Regions from separate parts of the Exiguobacterium sp. s6 genome, predicted to be linked through region 1. Evidence: riboswitches for the same ligand, from Rfam matches in the RefSeq annotation. Region 1 holds a riboswitch; each other region holds the start of a gene.

Region 1 (3,446 bases):
CCCGTTCGAAAATTATTATATCATCCTAGTAAAACATTTGGCAATGGCTATTTTTAATTTTTTTGAACAAAGTTTAATCAGCACTGAACGTGGGAAAATCACAAATGATGTTATATTACGAAAGCAGGTGTCATGTATGGAAATGATTTTACTCGCACTCTTACCTGCCTTGATGTGGGGGAGCATCCCGCTCATCGTCTCAAAGGTCGGCGGGAAGCCGATTCAACAGTTGATCGGGACGACAATCGGGGCGATGGTGATGGCGGTCATTATCGCACTCGTGTTCAATCCCGGGTTCACGACGCTCGCAATCGTGACCGGATTCATCTCCGGCGCGTTTTGGGCACTCGGACAATATTTACAGTTCCAATCGTTTCAAATTTTAAGTGTCTCGAAGGCGATGCCGATCAGCACCGGCATGCAGCTTCTCGGTACATCGTTGTTCGGTGTCATCGTCCTCGGAGACTGGAAAACGACGACCGAACTATGGCTCGGATTTTCGGCGCTCGTTCTCATCGTGATTGGGGCTGCGTTGACATCGTATCAGCAGAACAAAGACGGCGACAGTAGCGGCGCCTTGAAGAAAGGCTTGCTCGTCCTGCTCGTGTCGAGTATCGGTTACGTGACGTACGCCGTCCTGACGAACTATTTCGAGGTCGACGGGATCACGGCCATCTTGCCACAGTCGGTCGGGATGTTCGTCGCGGCGCTGTTGTTCAGCCTGCGTGAGAAAGATGTGAAGAAGTTCGATCCGAAGACGTTCAAAAATATCTTGGCCGGGATCGCCTGGGGGATCGGGAACTTCGGGCTGTTCGTGTCGAGCGGTGAAGTCGGAATCGCGACGTCATTCGCCTTGTCGCAATTGAACGTCGTCGTGGCGACGCTCGGCGGGATCTATCTATTAAAAGAAGAGAAGACGACGAAAGAACGTGTCTTAGTCTTTATGGGTATCGGCCTCATTGTCGTGGCCGGATTCATGCTCGGAATCGCCAAAAGCTAAAAGACGGGTCAGACGACCCGTCTTTCGCTTACCAGGCTTGTTCGATGAATGCGTCACGCCCAGATTTTTTCCGGTCCTCTTTATAGTGGGCCGGATTTTTTTTATGGAAGTCTTGATGGTACTCCTCGGCCGGATAGAACGTGTCAGCCGGTAAGATCTTCGTGACGATCGGCTGTTGGAAACGTCCGCTCGCCGCGAGCGCGTCGCGACTCTGCTCTGCTTTCACACGTTGTTCTTCCGTATGATAGAAGATGGCCGGCGCATATTGACTGCCTCGGTCTTGGAATTGACCGCCGTCATCGGTCGGATCGGTCTGAATCCAATACAGTTCGAGCAGTCGCTCGTAAGCGAACAGCGTCGGGTCGAACGTGATCTCGACGACCTCATAGTGTCCTGTCGTCCCTGTCTTCACTTGTTCATACGTCGGATCGTCGACGTGACCTCCCGTATAACCTGATACGATCGACTCGATGCCGGGCTGTTCCTCGAACGGTGTCACCATGCACCAAAAGCAGCCGCCTGCGAATGTTGCTTTTTCCATTAATAAGTCCCCCTCATGTTCATTCCAAAAAAAGCGCCCATGTCATCGACATGAGCGCTCTGTCATATCGGCCAAGGCAATCACCTTGCTGGTAGTAGCACCTTGCCGTAGCAGGTTGCTGTGAAGTCATAGAGCCAGGTCTCTCGTTCACTCAAGATATCGATATGTAGTTGGTGACAGCATCATACCATCAGATTTGAAGCGGCGTCAACGGTTTGGCTTGCGCCGTAGTTGGAGCAAGGTGGCACCGAGGATCAGGATGACGAGCACGATGGAGAGCGGTAGCGTATACGGGGCGTCCCCGGCATATAACTGTAAGAAGAACAAGGCAAAGACGGACAATAAGACGAGTACGTACGAACGGTTCATAGTAACCTCCCTTTTCTTTCAGTGTACCAAGTTACACATTCGTTGGCGAACGAAAACAGGAAATCATGTGGCGATAGCGAATACCATCGAGTGACCAAAGGAGGAATCAATATGACTGACACATTTGATTTTATGGAACTCGATATCGAATCTGCCCATCGCGGATATAAAGAAGGAACGTTCACGGCGCGTGACGTGACGGCCTACTATTTGACCCGGATCGCCCAGTTCAACGACAAACTGAAGGCGGTCATCCAGGTGAACCCGGACGCGTTGTTCGAGGCCGAGTCGGCTGACCGGGCGTTTCGTCGCGGGTTACGCTTGCCGCTACTCGGCATTCCTGTCTTGATCAAAGACAATGTCGAGACAGACGGACTCATGAAGACGACGGCCGGGGCCGTCGCCCTCGAACATCACTTCGCAGGCCGGGACGCCCATCTCGTCCAAAACCTGCGAGCGAGCGGGGCCATCATCCTCGGGAAAGCGAACTTGTCCGAATGGGCCAACTTTTTGACCGAGGGCATGCCGAACGGCTGGAGCGGTGTCGGTGGGCAGACGCTCAATCCATATGGGGATAAGCTCGATGTCGGAGGTTCGAGCTCAGGTTCGGCCTCTGCGGTCGCAGCGAACCTGACACTGCTCGCTGTCGGTAGCGAGACGAGCGGCTCCATCATCCATCCGAGCGTGCACAATGGCATCGTCGGCATCAAACCGACCGTCGGCCTCATCAGTCGGAGTGGCATCATCCCGATCTCGCGGTCGCAAGATACGGCGGGACCGATGGCACGAACGCTCGAAGACGCGGTAAGGGCACTTGAGGCGATGGTAGGGGAAGACCCGGCGGACCCGGCGACACTCAACCTCCCGGCCGGCCCGCCGTATCGGACGTGCCTCGACGAGCGCCAAGCGGTCGGGATGCGTGTCGGGATCGTCAAAGCTGATTTATCAACAGAAGAACAAGCATTATACGGTGAGACGACCGAGCTGTTGAAACAGAGCGGCATCGACCTTGTCGAAGTCGAACTGCCCGCCCATGATACACTCGACCAAGGCGATATTTTGTACCACGAGTTCAAACTCGGGATCGAGGCGTACCTGGCCACGACGACGCTCCCGTACGAGACGTTGTCGGATTTGATGGACTGGAACAACAGACATCCTGAGACGATCCCGCACGGACAAAAGACGTTCGAGAAAGCGGAAAGATTGTCGGGACGTCTCATCGAGGCGGCCTATTTGACGCGCCGGCTCGATGACGTGCGTGACGCCAAGACGGACGGACTCGACCGCCTATTAAACGAACAGCAGTTGCACGCGCTCGTCTTGCCTCACGATTTGAACTATGACATGGCGGCAAAAGCCGGGCATCCGACCATCACGATCCCATATCGCTTGAAAGCGAGCGGGGCGCCGTTCGGCCTATCGTTCACCGGGACGAGTTATGCCGAACGTGACTTGATCCGTCTGGCGTATGCGTTCGAGCGACATATTTCGCGTCCCGTTCCACCGTTATAAGAACGTTGCACCCGTCGTCCA
Region 2 (3,446 bases), 1.0 Mb from region 1:
TCGTCTTTAATGTCGGCGAGTTCAAGCCAACGTGTCGCAAGGCTCATACGGACACCTCCTTCAAGTGATGGGTGATGTCGTCGAACGTCTCGAACGGGGCATAACGGATGCCTGCCGCTTCGCAGAGCGTGATGAGTTGACCTCGGGCATAGACGAAGTCGGCACGCTTCGCGACCTCGAAATCGGTCACCGAGTCACCGATGACGATCAAGCGGTCGTCGGGATTGACGATGCGACGAGCGAGCGTCGGCTTGCAACAACCGCAATCGTTCGTACATTGTTCGTCGCAAGCGTGCGGCCAAGCGACGGTGACCGTCTCAGCGGAGAAGTCGGCGACGTTACAGTAGATGTGTTCGGGATCGACGTAGCCTTCCAAAATCGGATGGACGAAAAAGTCCATCCCGCCGCTGACGACGTCAAACTTCCAGCCATGGGCCCGAACTTCTTCTAAAAATGCCGGGAACCCTTGGCGGAGCGTGATGCGCCCCAACAAATAATCACGGTAAGTCGGGGCGGCCTCGCTCGGCAACAGTCGAAACATTTGACCGACCCCGGATCGGATGGAAATCCGTTGCTCGAGGACCGCGTCTTTCAACTCGACCCAAGCCGGCGGGGCGAACGCCTTCATCAACGCGATGATATTGTCTTCCGCCGTAATCGTCCCGTCAAAGTCGCAGAGGATATGGATCGTCATCGTGACGCCCACGCCTTCAACGCGGTATCGAGCTCGTCCGTCTGCCCTTCGGTTTGACCGAGTACGTGAGCGATGGCTTGTCGGAACGCACGAGCCCCGGCGGCTGCACCGTCCGGATGACCGTGAATGCCACCGCCGGCGTTGATGACGACATCCGTCCCGAAGTCCCGAATGATATCGGCGACGAGTCCCGGATGAATCCCCGCGGACGGGACCGGCAAAATCGGCTTCGACCAATGTGGTTCGGCACTCTGGTCGCGAATCACGAACGCCTCGTCGCGCGGTGTCGCAAGTGAGCCGTACGGTGACGGGAAGAGCGTCAAATCGGCCCCGGCGAGGCGAGGGAGTTTACCGAGTAAAAGCGAATGACTGATTGACCCGGTCAAGGCGCCGGCAAAGGCCGGATGTGCCAAGATCGGGACGTGGATATCCGGATCGTTCGCGAGTTCGCGCAGTGCGTCGAGACCGTACGTATAGACGTTGAACAGGAGCGCCGTCGCACCGGCCTCGGTGAGACGGAGCGCCTGGTCACGCAGACCGAACACGGGGCCGCTCAGCGTGATCGCGTACAGGACGCGTTTCCCGGTCGTCTCGAAGTGGGCTTGAATGACGTCTGCTCCGATCCGGGCCCGTTCGAGCGAAGGGGTGAGCGGGTTGTCGTATAAAATCTCGTCGTCTTTGACGATATCGATGCCACCGGCGAACTGATCGCGGAGTTGCTGCTCGAGAAACGCGAGGTCACGGCCGATGACGCCTTTGAAGATGCTCATGACGAGCGGGCGATCCTGAACGCCGAGCAACTCACGAATCCCGTCGACACCGAACTTGGCGCCTTTGAAATCAGAGGCGAGCGTCTCCGGCAACGTCAAATCGATTAATCGGACCGAATCATCGAGGGACAGTTTCCCGAACGTCGTCGTCAAGATGGATGAAAAGTCAGGGCTGACATTATGTAACGGATAGCGGATCGTGAAGCGGCTCGTCGTGTCCGTATGTGTGGTTGATACGACCTCACCTCGGAACGCCTGTAACTGCTCTTGCTCTAAGTGAGGCAAGTCCGTCCATGTGCCGACGGTCAGCTCGAGGGCGATCTTGTCGGCGACGGTCGCGACCGCGTCCGTCTGTTTGATTTCATATGTGGCAGTGATACTCATATGGTTCCTCCTTCCAGGCAAACAAAAATGACCCCATGCCGAGGCAAGAGGTCATCATAAAAAAATGAACTCTTATCTCTCAGCTTACGCTGCAAGAATTAGCACCGTGCCATCTCTGGTCGGTTGCTGCGACATCATCGGGCTTGTCCCTCCGTCTGCTCTTGATAAGAATGTGATTTGAAGTTGTGAAATTTAATTGAATTTTTGCACAGAATCGTCACATCGTCAATTCCTTTTTTTCCAAAAAAAATATTTTGGAAAGTTGTTTCCATATATGCACAAAAAAAGACGAAGTTACATCGGGAAATTGCCGTTGACAATCGTGACGTCGAGTCCGTAATATTCAGCACATAAGTTCACCGAATCGAATAAACCACTCTTATCGCGAGTTGGCAGAGGGAATTGGCCCGATGACGCCGCAGCAACCGACCACTAGGCACGGTGCTACATCCACCAGACGAATGTCTGACAGATGAGAGGAACAACCAGTTTGGCTGTGCCTCTTTCTCGCGGAGAAAGGGGCTTTTTTTGTGGGCAACGTACAGGAAGGGGAAAACATTATGTCATATCAACCATTTACAGAACAGACCGTCGTCGAGCATGTGAAAACGTTGGGGTTAATCGAAGACGGAGGCATCACGCATTGCGAGGAGATCGGAGACGGCAATTTGAACCTCGTTTTCCGCATCCGACAAGGCGAAACGAGTCTCATCGTCAAACAAGCGCTCCCATATGCGAAAGTCGTCGGCGAAAGTTGGCCGCTCACACTTGAACGGGCGTGGATCGAGCAGTTGGCGTTGCGCGAATTCGCCAACGTCGTCCCTCGTTTCGTGCCAGTCGTGCTTGGCAGTGACCGCACGCTCGCCTACACGATTTTAGAGGACCTGTCAGATTTTGAGATCGTTCGGACAGGCTATTTGGAAGGGAAAACGTATCCTGAACTTGCCCGCCATGTTGGGGAATTTTTAGGCGAGACGCTGTTCGCGACGTCGGATTACGCGGCCGGACCGATCGTGAAGAAGCGGATTGAACGTGACTATTACAACCCGGAACTGTGTGACATCACCGAGAAACTCATCTTCACCGACCCGTTCAAAGATGCGGAGTCGAACAACATCGAGACGGCGCTGCGAGAAGATGTCGAACGCCTTTGGCAAGACCAAGCGCTCAAGGTCGAGGTGACGAAACTGAAAGTCGGGTTTGTCACGAAACATGAGGCGCTCCTGCACGGCGACCTACATACGGGCAGTATTTTCGCGACTCAACAAGAAACGAAAATCATTGATCCAGAGTTCGCGTTTTACGGACCGTTCGGCTTCGATCTCGGACAAATCATCGCCCATTTGACGCTGTCGACGTTCCATGACCCGCTCAAACGCTTCGAACGTTTCACGGACGTCTTGACGGTATGGGAGACGTTTGAGAAGACGTTCCGGGTCAATTTTGAGCGCGCCGTCGAGCCATTTAACACAGACGGCTTCGTCGACGAGTTGTTGCGGACGATTTTCAGCGACACGATCGGCTACGCCGGTTGCGAACTCATTCGCCGTGCCGTTGGACTCGCCGGTGTCGCCGATCTCGAGACGTTGCCGGAAGCG
Region 3 (3,446 bases), 430 kb from region 1:
TGGCGAGACCGAAACCGGCGGCGACGACCCCTAGGTTGGCGGCCCCGGCCGCGACACCAGACAGGCTGATCGCTGTGGCGATGCCGACCGTCGAGATCGGCGAGACGATGATGAGCGAGAACGCCATCGCGATCAACATGCCCATCACAATCGGCTGCAGTTCCGTCATCGTCATAATGATCGTCCCGACGTATGTTGTGATTTGTGAGATGTAAGTGAGTAGGAACGCCCCGATCCCTCCGGCGACGACGATGACCGTCATCGGTAAGACGAGTACCGTGTACGTCTTCAAGCGTGGCGACAACTGCATGACGAGGAACGTCGCGAGAGCGGCCGTCACACCGGCCGTGATGACGTCACCGATTCCAGCCATGAGGAACGCCCCTTCTTCGATGCGGATGGCGCCGCTCCCGACTTGGGTCGCGATGCCGATCGTGCCGGCCTCGAGTGCCGAGCGTCCGAACTGCATGGCGACGGCGACACCGATGATGACCGGTAAGAGACGCATCGCAATTGTCGTCGCATCTAAGATGAACTGCAGTGACGGAACATAAGGTAAGATGGCTTTCGTTAATTCACCGAGCAAGGCGCTCGGGATGAGGGCGATGAGGATGGCAAGACTGAGGCCGTTCAAGACGTTCATCAAAAACTGTTTTCCGGTAAGCTTCTCTTCCGTCATTGGGGATTCACCTGTCCTTTTCTACTGGTATGCTGTTATGTACAAAAGCAATAAAGTTAATGACCATACTATGCCTCTTTCTAGCGAGCGTCAATACAAAATGTTGAAATGTTCAGAATTTTCCATTTGAGCACAACTTTTGAACAGACCGGCCCGGATTCATATACTTAGAAGAGAGGTGAGAACAATGATTACTGACGGATTCTTATATATATACGCCCCAATGTGCGGTACATGCGCCGTGGCCGAGCGGATGCTCTCGGTCGTCGAGGCCGTCGACCCCGAACTCCAGATTGAAAAGCGCGATGCCAACTTTATCCCGAACGAGCTCGAGGCGTATCAAGTCATGAGCGTCCCGGCGCTATTGAAGCTGGAAAATGGCCAAGTTCGCGATCGTTTGTATGCGTTTCAAAACGTCCAGCACGTCCTATCTTTCGTCAAATGAGATAGGATGATTAGAATAATCTGAAAATTTTAAATAATCAGTTGACACAGAAAGTTCACGAATGATATATTCATTACAACATCTTACTTGAACACAACATAGGTCGAGATTTTCCCGTCAGCAAGACGTTTTCGAACAACCGTTGCATGAGCTTACGCGATTTCAGGTGGACCTTCCCTTCGATTGTCCCCCAAAAAAATCAAGCGTCGGGGCACCGGTCGCGTAATTGCATGGTCCGTTCGAAGACCGAGTGATGATTGGGTAAAATCCCCCATATAAGGATGAATGCTCTGATCGGGCAAAAGAGGTTCATCTATGGGTTGTCCTTCAGTGACTCAAGGTGCTACGTTCTGTGTCATCCTCGGATGGCACCTTTTTTTAATTTGTCTGAAAAAAATAGTTTGACATGAAAATAATGTGTCGCTATGATAAAGCTAATCAAATACGCAACCACTCTTATCAAGAGAGGCTGAGGGACTGGCCCTATGACGCCCAGCAACCGCGGAGCAATCCGAAATGGTGCTAATTCCAGCAAGGTGTAAACCTTGGAAGATGAGAGCAATCGTTGTCCGTACCGATAAAGTACGCACGTTTGCTCAAACGTGCGTACTTTTTTTGTTGTCAGGAGGGAAATGGATTGATTCAACTACGCAATGTGGCCAAATGGTTCGATACGAAAAACGGTCGGGTCCAGGCGGTCGATGATGTGTCGCTTACCATCGAAAGCGGCGAAATTTTTGGAATAATCGGATATTCAGGGGCGGGGAAGTCGACGCTCATCCGCTTGCTCAACCGACTCGAGGCACCGTCTAGCGGTGAAATCGTGGTCGCCGGCAGCGAGCTGACGAAGCTCACGCCGAAGGAACTACGCGGGGTACGTAAAAACGTCTCGATGGTGTTCCAACACTTCAACCTATTATGGTCACGCACGGTCGCTGAAAACATCAGCTTCCCGCTCGAGCTCATCGGGGTACCGGCCAGCGAACGCAAACGCCGCGTCCAAGAACTTGTCGAACTCGTCGGCTTAGGCGGACGGGAAGACAGCTATCCGTCGCAACTATCGGGCGGTCAAAAGCAGCGAGTCGGGATAGCCCGTGCGCTCGCTACGAATCCAGAAGTGCTCCTCTGCGATGAAGCGACGAGCGCACTCGACCCGAAGACGACCGATTCGATTCTCGAACTGCTCGTCAGCATCAATAAAAAGCTCGGATTGACGATCGTCCTCATCACCCATGAGATGCACGTCATCCAAAAGATTTGCCACCGCGTCGCCGTCATGGAGGCCGGGAAGGTCGTCGAGACCGGACAAGTCGCCGAGGTGTTCCAACATCCGGAACAGCCGATCACGAAAGAGTTCGTCAAACAGATCGGCGCGGTCGAAGACATGTCGCTCACGTTCGAGCACTTGAAAGCGCGTTATCCGAGCGGTCAAATCGTCAAGCTCAAATTCTTGAACGAGACGGCCGAGCAACCGATTCTGTCAGAAGTGTTGAAGCAACATGATATCGGCTTCAACATCATCGGCGGAAACGTGACGCAGTCACAAGTCGGTGCCCTCGGGACATTATTCATCCAATTGATCGGAGAGCCGGCTGAAGTCGAGCGGGCCATCGCCTCAATCCGGTCGCAGGCAGTGGAAGTGGAGGTAGAAAGCGATGTTTCCTAATGTAGATTGGCAAGTCATGTTAGAACAGACGTGGGAGACGCTCTATATGACGCTCGTCGCCGGAGCCGCGACGTTCGTCATCGGTCTCGCCCTCGGGATGCTCTTATACGTCACGAACGAACCGCTCATGATGAAAAACCGTCCGATTTACACGGTCATCAGCGCAATCGTCAACGTGTTCCGGTCGATTCCGTTCATCATTTTGATCATCTTGCTCATCCCGTTCACGTTACTCGTCGTCGGGACGATGCTCGGGTCGACGGCAGCGTTGCCGGCGCTCATTATCGGTGCGGCTCCGTTCTATGCGCGGATGGTCGAGCTCGCCCTTCGCGAAGTCGACCGCGGCGTCATCGAGGCGGCTGAATCGATGGGTGCGACAAAATGGCAAATCGTCTATAAAGTGTTGTTCCCAGAAGCATTGCCGGCCATCGTGTCAGGCATCACGGTCACGATCGTCGCAATCGTCGGTTATACGGCGATGGCAGGGGTCGTCGGGGGCGGGGGACTCGGGAACTTGGCGTTCCTCGAAGGGTTCCAGCGTTCACAGAGTGACGTCACGTTCGTCGCGACCGTCTTAATCTTGGTTATCGTCTTCGTCATCCAGTTCATCGGCGATCGACTCGTATCAGTAATTGACAAGCGTTCCGCTTGATCTA
Region 4 (3,446 bases), on a different contig from region 1:
TCTCAAGACTCGTTCCTGCCGCTCGCCGGTTTGATTCTGGCCATCATCTTGAACACGGTCGTGCAAAAGTATCAAGTCGGTTGGTGGTTCCGCGTCGACATCCCGGTCCGCGATTTTCTGAGCATCGCGTTTTATACGTATATCGTCAGTCTCGTCTTCATTTTGGCGGCCTCGTTGTTCCGGGAGACGAATTTACTCGTCGTCAGCAGCATCGCTGCCGCGTTGACGTTCTTCATCAAGCGGCTCATCATCCAAAAAGGCCGGCAAGACGCCTTTAAATCGTTGATTGAACAGTATGATGAGGCAAAAGAAGCCGTGTCGTTATCGCAGAGCGAGGCGCAAGCCATCGAAGTGTTTCTCAGTCAATGTGAGCGGCTCAATCACTATGACGAAGGGTTCGTCGAGTTTAAACTGTTCGACCGTACCCTGTACTTTGATTTGAAGACGCGTCAGCCGATTGACCGTCACATCGTGTTCGATTTGCTCGATCACGCTTATCCGAACGAAGCCTCGGTCGAATATGAGATGCGCTTCGAATGGGACGCACCACTGTCGAACGAATTTGACGACGACTATCATAGTTTCATCTCGGTTCGGTCCGAGGAGATCGAAGGGATTCGCACGTGGCTCGTCATGACGGGTGAACACGTCTATGGGTATCCCTCGACCATCCAACGTGAAATCGTCAAACTTCTCAAGTCGTTCAACCGGACGATCAGTCGTTGCCATGAGCGCGACCGTCTTTACACAGAAAGTCGGACCGACAGCTTGACGCTGCTCGCGAATGCACGCGCGTTTTACGAATACGGGATTCAACAAATCTCGGACGGTTCGATGTATCCGATTTCGGTCGCGATGCTCGACATCGACTTTTTCAAAAAAATCAACGATGTGCACGGACATCAAGTCGGGGACAGTGTGCTCCAAGAGTTTGGACGGCGGATTCGCCAGGCACTCCGCACCGAAGATTTTGCCGCCCGTTACGGCGGTGAAGAGTTCATCTTGCTATTGAACCGTTGCGATGTCGAACAGGCAATCGAGATTGCCGAACGGATCCGGCAACAAATCGAGAACAAACCGTTCCACGTCGACGGGATCGATATCCCCGTCACCGCTTCGATCGGTGTCGACACGATTCAGGCATTCGGTGACAAACGCCTCGACGATACGATCCGTAACGCTGACCGGGCCCTCTACGTCGGCGGGAAGTACGCCGGACGCAACCGCGTCGCCCATTACAATTTCTTAACGACCTGACTCACCCCCACGTTCACCGCGTGGGGGTTTGCTATTGACAAGCGGATTTGAAACAGGTACGTTAGGGAACGTGTCTTATAACTAAATATCACAACTTTTTTATCGAGAGAGACTGAGGGACTGGCCCAGTGACGTCTCGGCAGCGGGTAACCTGTGCCAAATCCAGCGAGCAGTCTGCTCGAAAGATGAAAAAAGTGTTTTCTTGTAGAGAGCCTTTTTTCAGAAGGCTCTCTTTTTATTTTATGAATGAGGTGAATCGATTGGAACAACCGACAGCTAACAAATGGGCACTATTGCCTTTGCTCGTCTTCCTCGTCTTCTTTATCGGGGCAGGCATCTACTATAACGACTTTTATAAATTCCCGGTCCTGATCGCGGCGTTGATCGCGGTCATCGTCGCGGCGATGATGACGAAAGGCAGCGTCACTCAGACGGTCGAGCGTGTCGCCCAAGGCGCGGGGAACCCCGGCATTTTAATCATGGTCTTCATCTTCTTGCTCGCCGGAGCGTTCTCGAGTGTCGCCGAAGCAATCGGCGCAATCGACGCGACCGTCAATGCGGCGCTGACATTTTTACCGTCCTCGCTTCTACTGAGCGGTTTATTCGTCATCGCGGCTTTCATCTCGATGGCGATGGGAACGTCGACGGGAACGATTGCCGCCCTCGCCCCGATCGCGCTCGGTATCCACGAAGAAAGTGGCGTCAATATCGCCATCGCAGCGGCTGCCGTCGTCGGTGGTGCCATGTTCGGGGACAACTTGTCGTTCATCTCGGACACGACAATCGCTGCCGTCCGGACCCAGCGTACCAATATGCGTGACAAATTCCGAACCAACTTTTGGATTGTCCTCCCGGCCGCCATCATCACAATCGTCCTCTTATCGGTGTTATCGAGTGGAGAATCGACTGTCGATGCAGCCGCGTTCGAATGGTATAAACTCATTCCATACCTCGCCGTCATCGCTCTCGCCTTGACCGGGTTGAACGTCATTCTCGTCTTGCTTGGCGGGATCGCCTTGACCGGCATCATCGGTTTGATCGATGGGAGTTTGGCTGTCACTTCATACGTCACGGCTATGGCAGACGGGATGATGGGTATGGCCGAGATTTCGCTCTTGACGCTCCTCATGGGCGGACTCGTCGGACTCATCTCGCATAACGGCGGGCTCACTTACTTGCGTGACGCGCTCACGTCGCGGATTCAAAAACGTGCCGGTGCCGAATGGAGCATCGCCGGGCTCGTCAGTGCGACCAACGTCGCGACGGCGAACAACACGATTTCGATTCTCGTGGCCGGTCCGCTCGCCGCCAATATCGCCGATACGTATGACATCGAGCGAAAGAAATCAGCGAGTGTGCTCGACATCTTCTCGTGTGGCGTCCAAGGCCTGTTGCCTTACGGGGCACAGTTGCTCATCGCCGCCGAATTGACGAATACGGCGTCACCAGCGCTCGTCCCGTATATGTTCTATCCATTCCTGCTCTTCATTTGCGGAGGGCTGGCCATCGTCTTTAACTTCCCGCGTTTCAAAAAGCGCGCCTAACCAAAACGACCCTTTGAAGCACTAGCTTCGAAGGGTCGTTTGACGTTTCGTTTCACGTTCACGTTGAAGTTGTTCGTTGCGTTTTTTGAAGGCGCGCCGCTTGAGCAATTCCTCGAGGCCACGGCTGATCGCCCAAAGGACAAACAATAACAGTCCAAGCATCGATAAGCGGAACGGACTTTGAATAAACTCTTCCCACTGGTCACCAATGACCGAAAAAATCAAGACGACAAGCAGTTTCCCGAACCCCGCCGCCATGATGAATGTCCGAAGCGGCATTTGAATGAGGGCGAGTAAGTATGTGATCAAACTGACCGGGATGAACGGAAGCGAATATAAAAACCCAAGCGAGATCGGGCTCATGTGGTTGATGCGTTCAAGCCAATATACCCCTTGTTTATGTTTTTCGAGCCACCGTGTCATCGGTTTACGGAATACGTAACGGACGGCTGTAAAGACAAGAATCGTCCCTAGTAAACTACCGACCCAAGACAATAACGTCCCGAGCAAGAACCCATACGTGGCCGCGTTCGCCGAAATGATGAGGACGAGCGGAAGAAATGGAAAGATCGCCTCAAGGAACGGCGCCCCTAGTCCTGCCCATGGGCCTCCCGGAAGCTCTTGCAGCCATTCAATCAGTTGGAT

Evidence for each region. A riboswitch is a leader RNA that binds a small molecule or an ion and turns the genes downstream of it on or off. The one in region 1 is predicted to bind S-adenosylmethionine.
Region 2: it holds a riboswitch for S-adenosylmethionine, as region 1 does, so the genes downstream of both, KNP75_RS00910 (2,3-diketo-5-methylthiopentyl-1-phosphate enolase) here and msrA (peptide-methionine (S)-S-oxide reductase MsrA) in region 1, are expected to answer to the same signal.
Region 3: it holds a riboswitch for S-adenosylmethionine, as region 1 does, so the genes downstream of both, KNP75_RS03995 (methionine ABC transporter ATP-binding protein) here and msrA (peptide-methionine (S)-S-oxide reductase MsrA) in region 1, are expected to answer to the same signal.
Region 4: it holds a riboswitch for S-adenosylmethionine, as region 1 does, so the genes downstream of both, KNP75_RS12455 (Na+/H+ antiporter NhaC family protein) here and msrA (peptide-methionine (S)-S-oxide reductase MsrA) in region 1, are expected to answer to the same signal.

What each region holds. Positions count from the first base shown of each region.
Region 1 is NZ_JACSLN010000001.1:1,199,485-1,202,930, forward strand. It holds tRNA gene KNP75_RS06180 (tRNA-Ala) at 1-3, opposite strand, end outside; gene KNP75_RS06185 (GRP family sugar transporter) at 137-1,000, shown strand; gene msrA (peptide-methionine (S)-S-oxide reductase MsrA) at 1,029-1,541, opposite strand; SAM riboswitch class I at 1,604-1,704, opposite strand; gene KNP75_RS06195 (hypothetical protein) at 1,749-1,910, opposite strand; gene KNP75_RS06200 (amidase family protein) at 2,022-3,425, shown strand.
Region 2 is NZ_JACSLN010000001.1:151,954-155,399, forward strand. It holds gene KNP75_RS00900 (methylthioribulose 1-phosphate dehydratase) at 1-47, opposite strand, end outside; gene KNP75_RS00905 (2-hydroxy-3-keto-5-methylthiopentenyl-1-phosphate phosphatase) at 44-694, opposite strand; gene KNP75_RS00910 (2,3-diketo-5-methylthiopentyl-1-phosphate enolase) at 691-1,848, opposite strand; SAM riboswitch class I at 1,918-2,019, opposite strand; SAM riboswitch class I at 2,225-2,327, shown strand; gene mtnK (S-methyl-5-thioribose kinase) at 2,409-3,446, shown strand, end outside.
Region 3 is NZ_JACSLN010000001.1:766,781-770,226, forward strand. It holds gene KNP75_RS03985 (PTS sugar transporter subunit IIC) at 1-679, opposite strand, end outside; gene KNP75_RS03990 (thioredoxin family protein) at 867-1,124, shown strand; SAM riboswitch class I at 1,578-1,683, shown strand; gene KNP75_RS03995 (methionine ABC transporter ATP-binding protein) at 1,762-2,790, shown strand; gene KNP75_RS04000 (methionine ABC transporter permease) at 2,780-3,442, shown strand.
Region 4 is NZ_JACSLN010000002.1:286,530-289,975, reverse strand. It holds gene KNP75_RS12460 (GGDEF domain-containing protein) at 1-1,257, shown strand, start outside; SAM riboswitch class I at 1,354-1,449, shown strand; gene KNP75_RS12455 (Na+/H+ antiporter NhaC family protein) at 1,500-2,801, shown strand; gene KNP75_RS12450 (TVP38/TMEM64 family protein) at 2,823-3,446, opposite strand, start outside.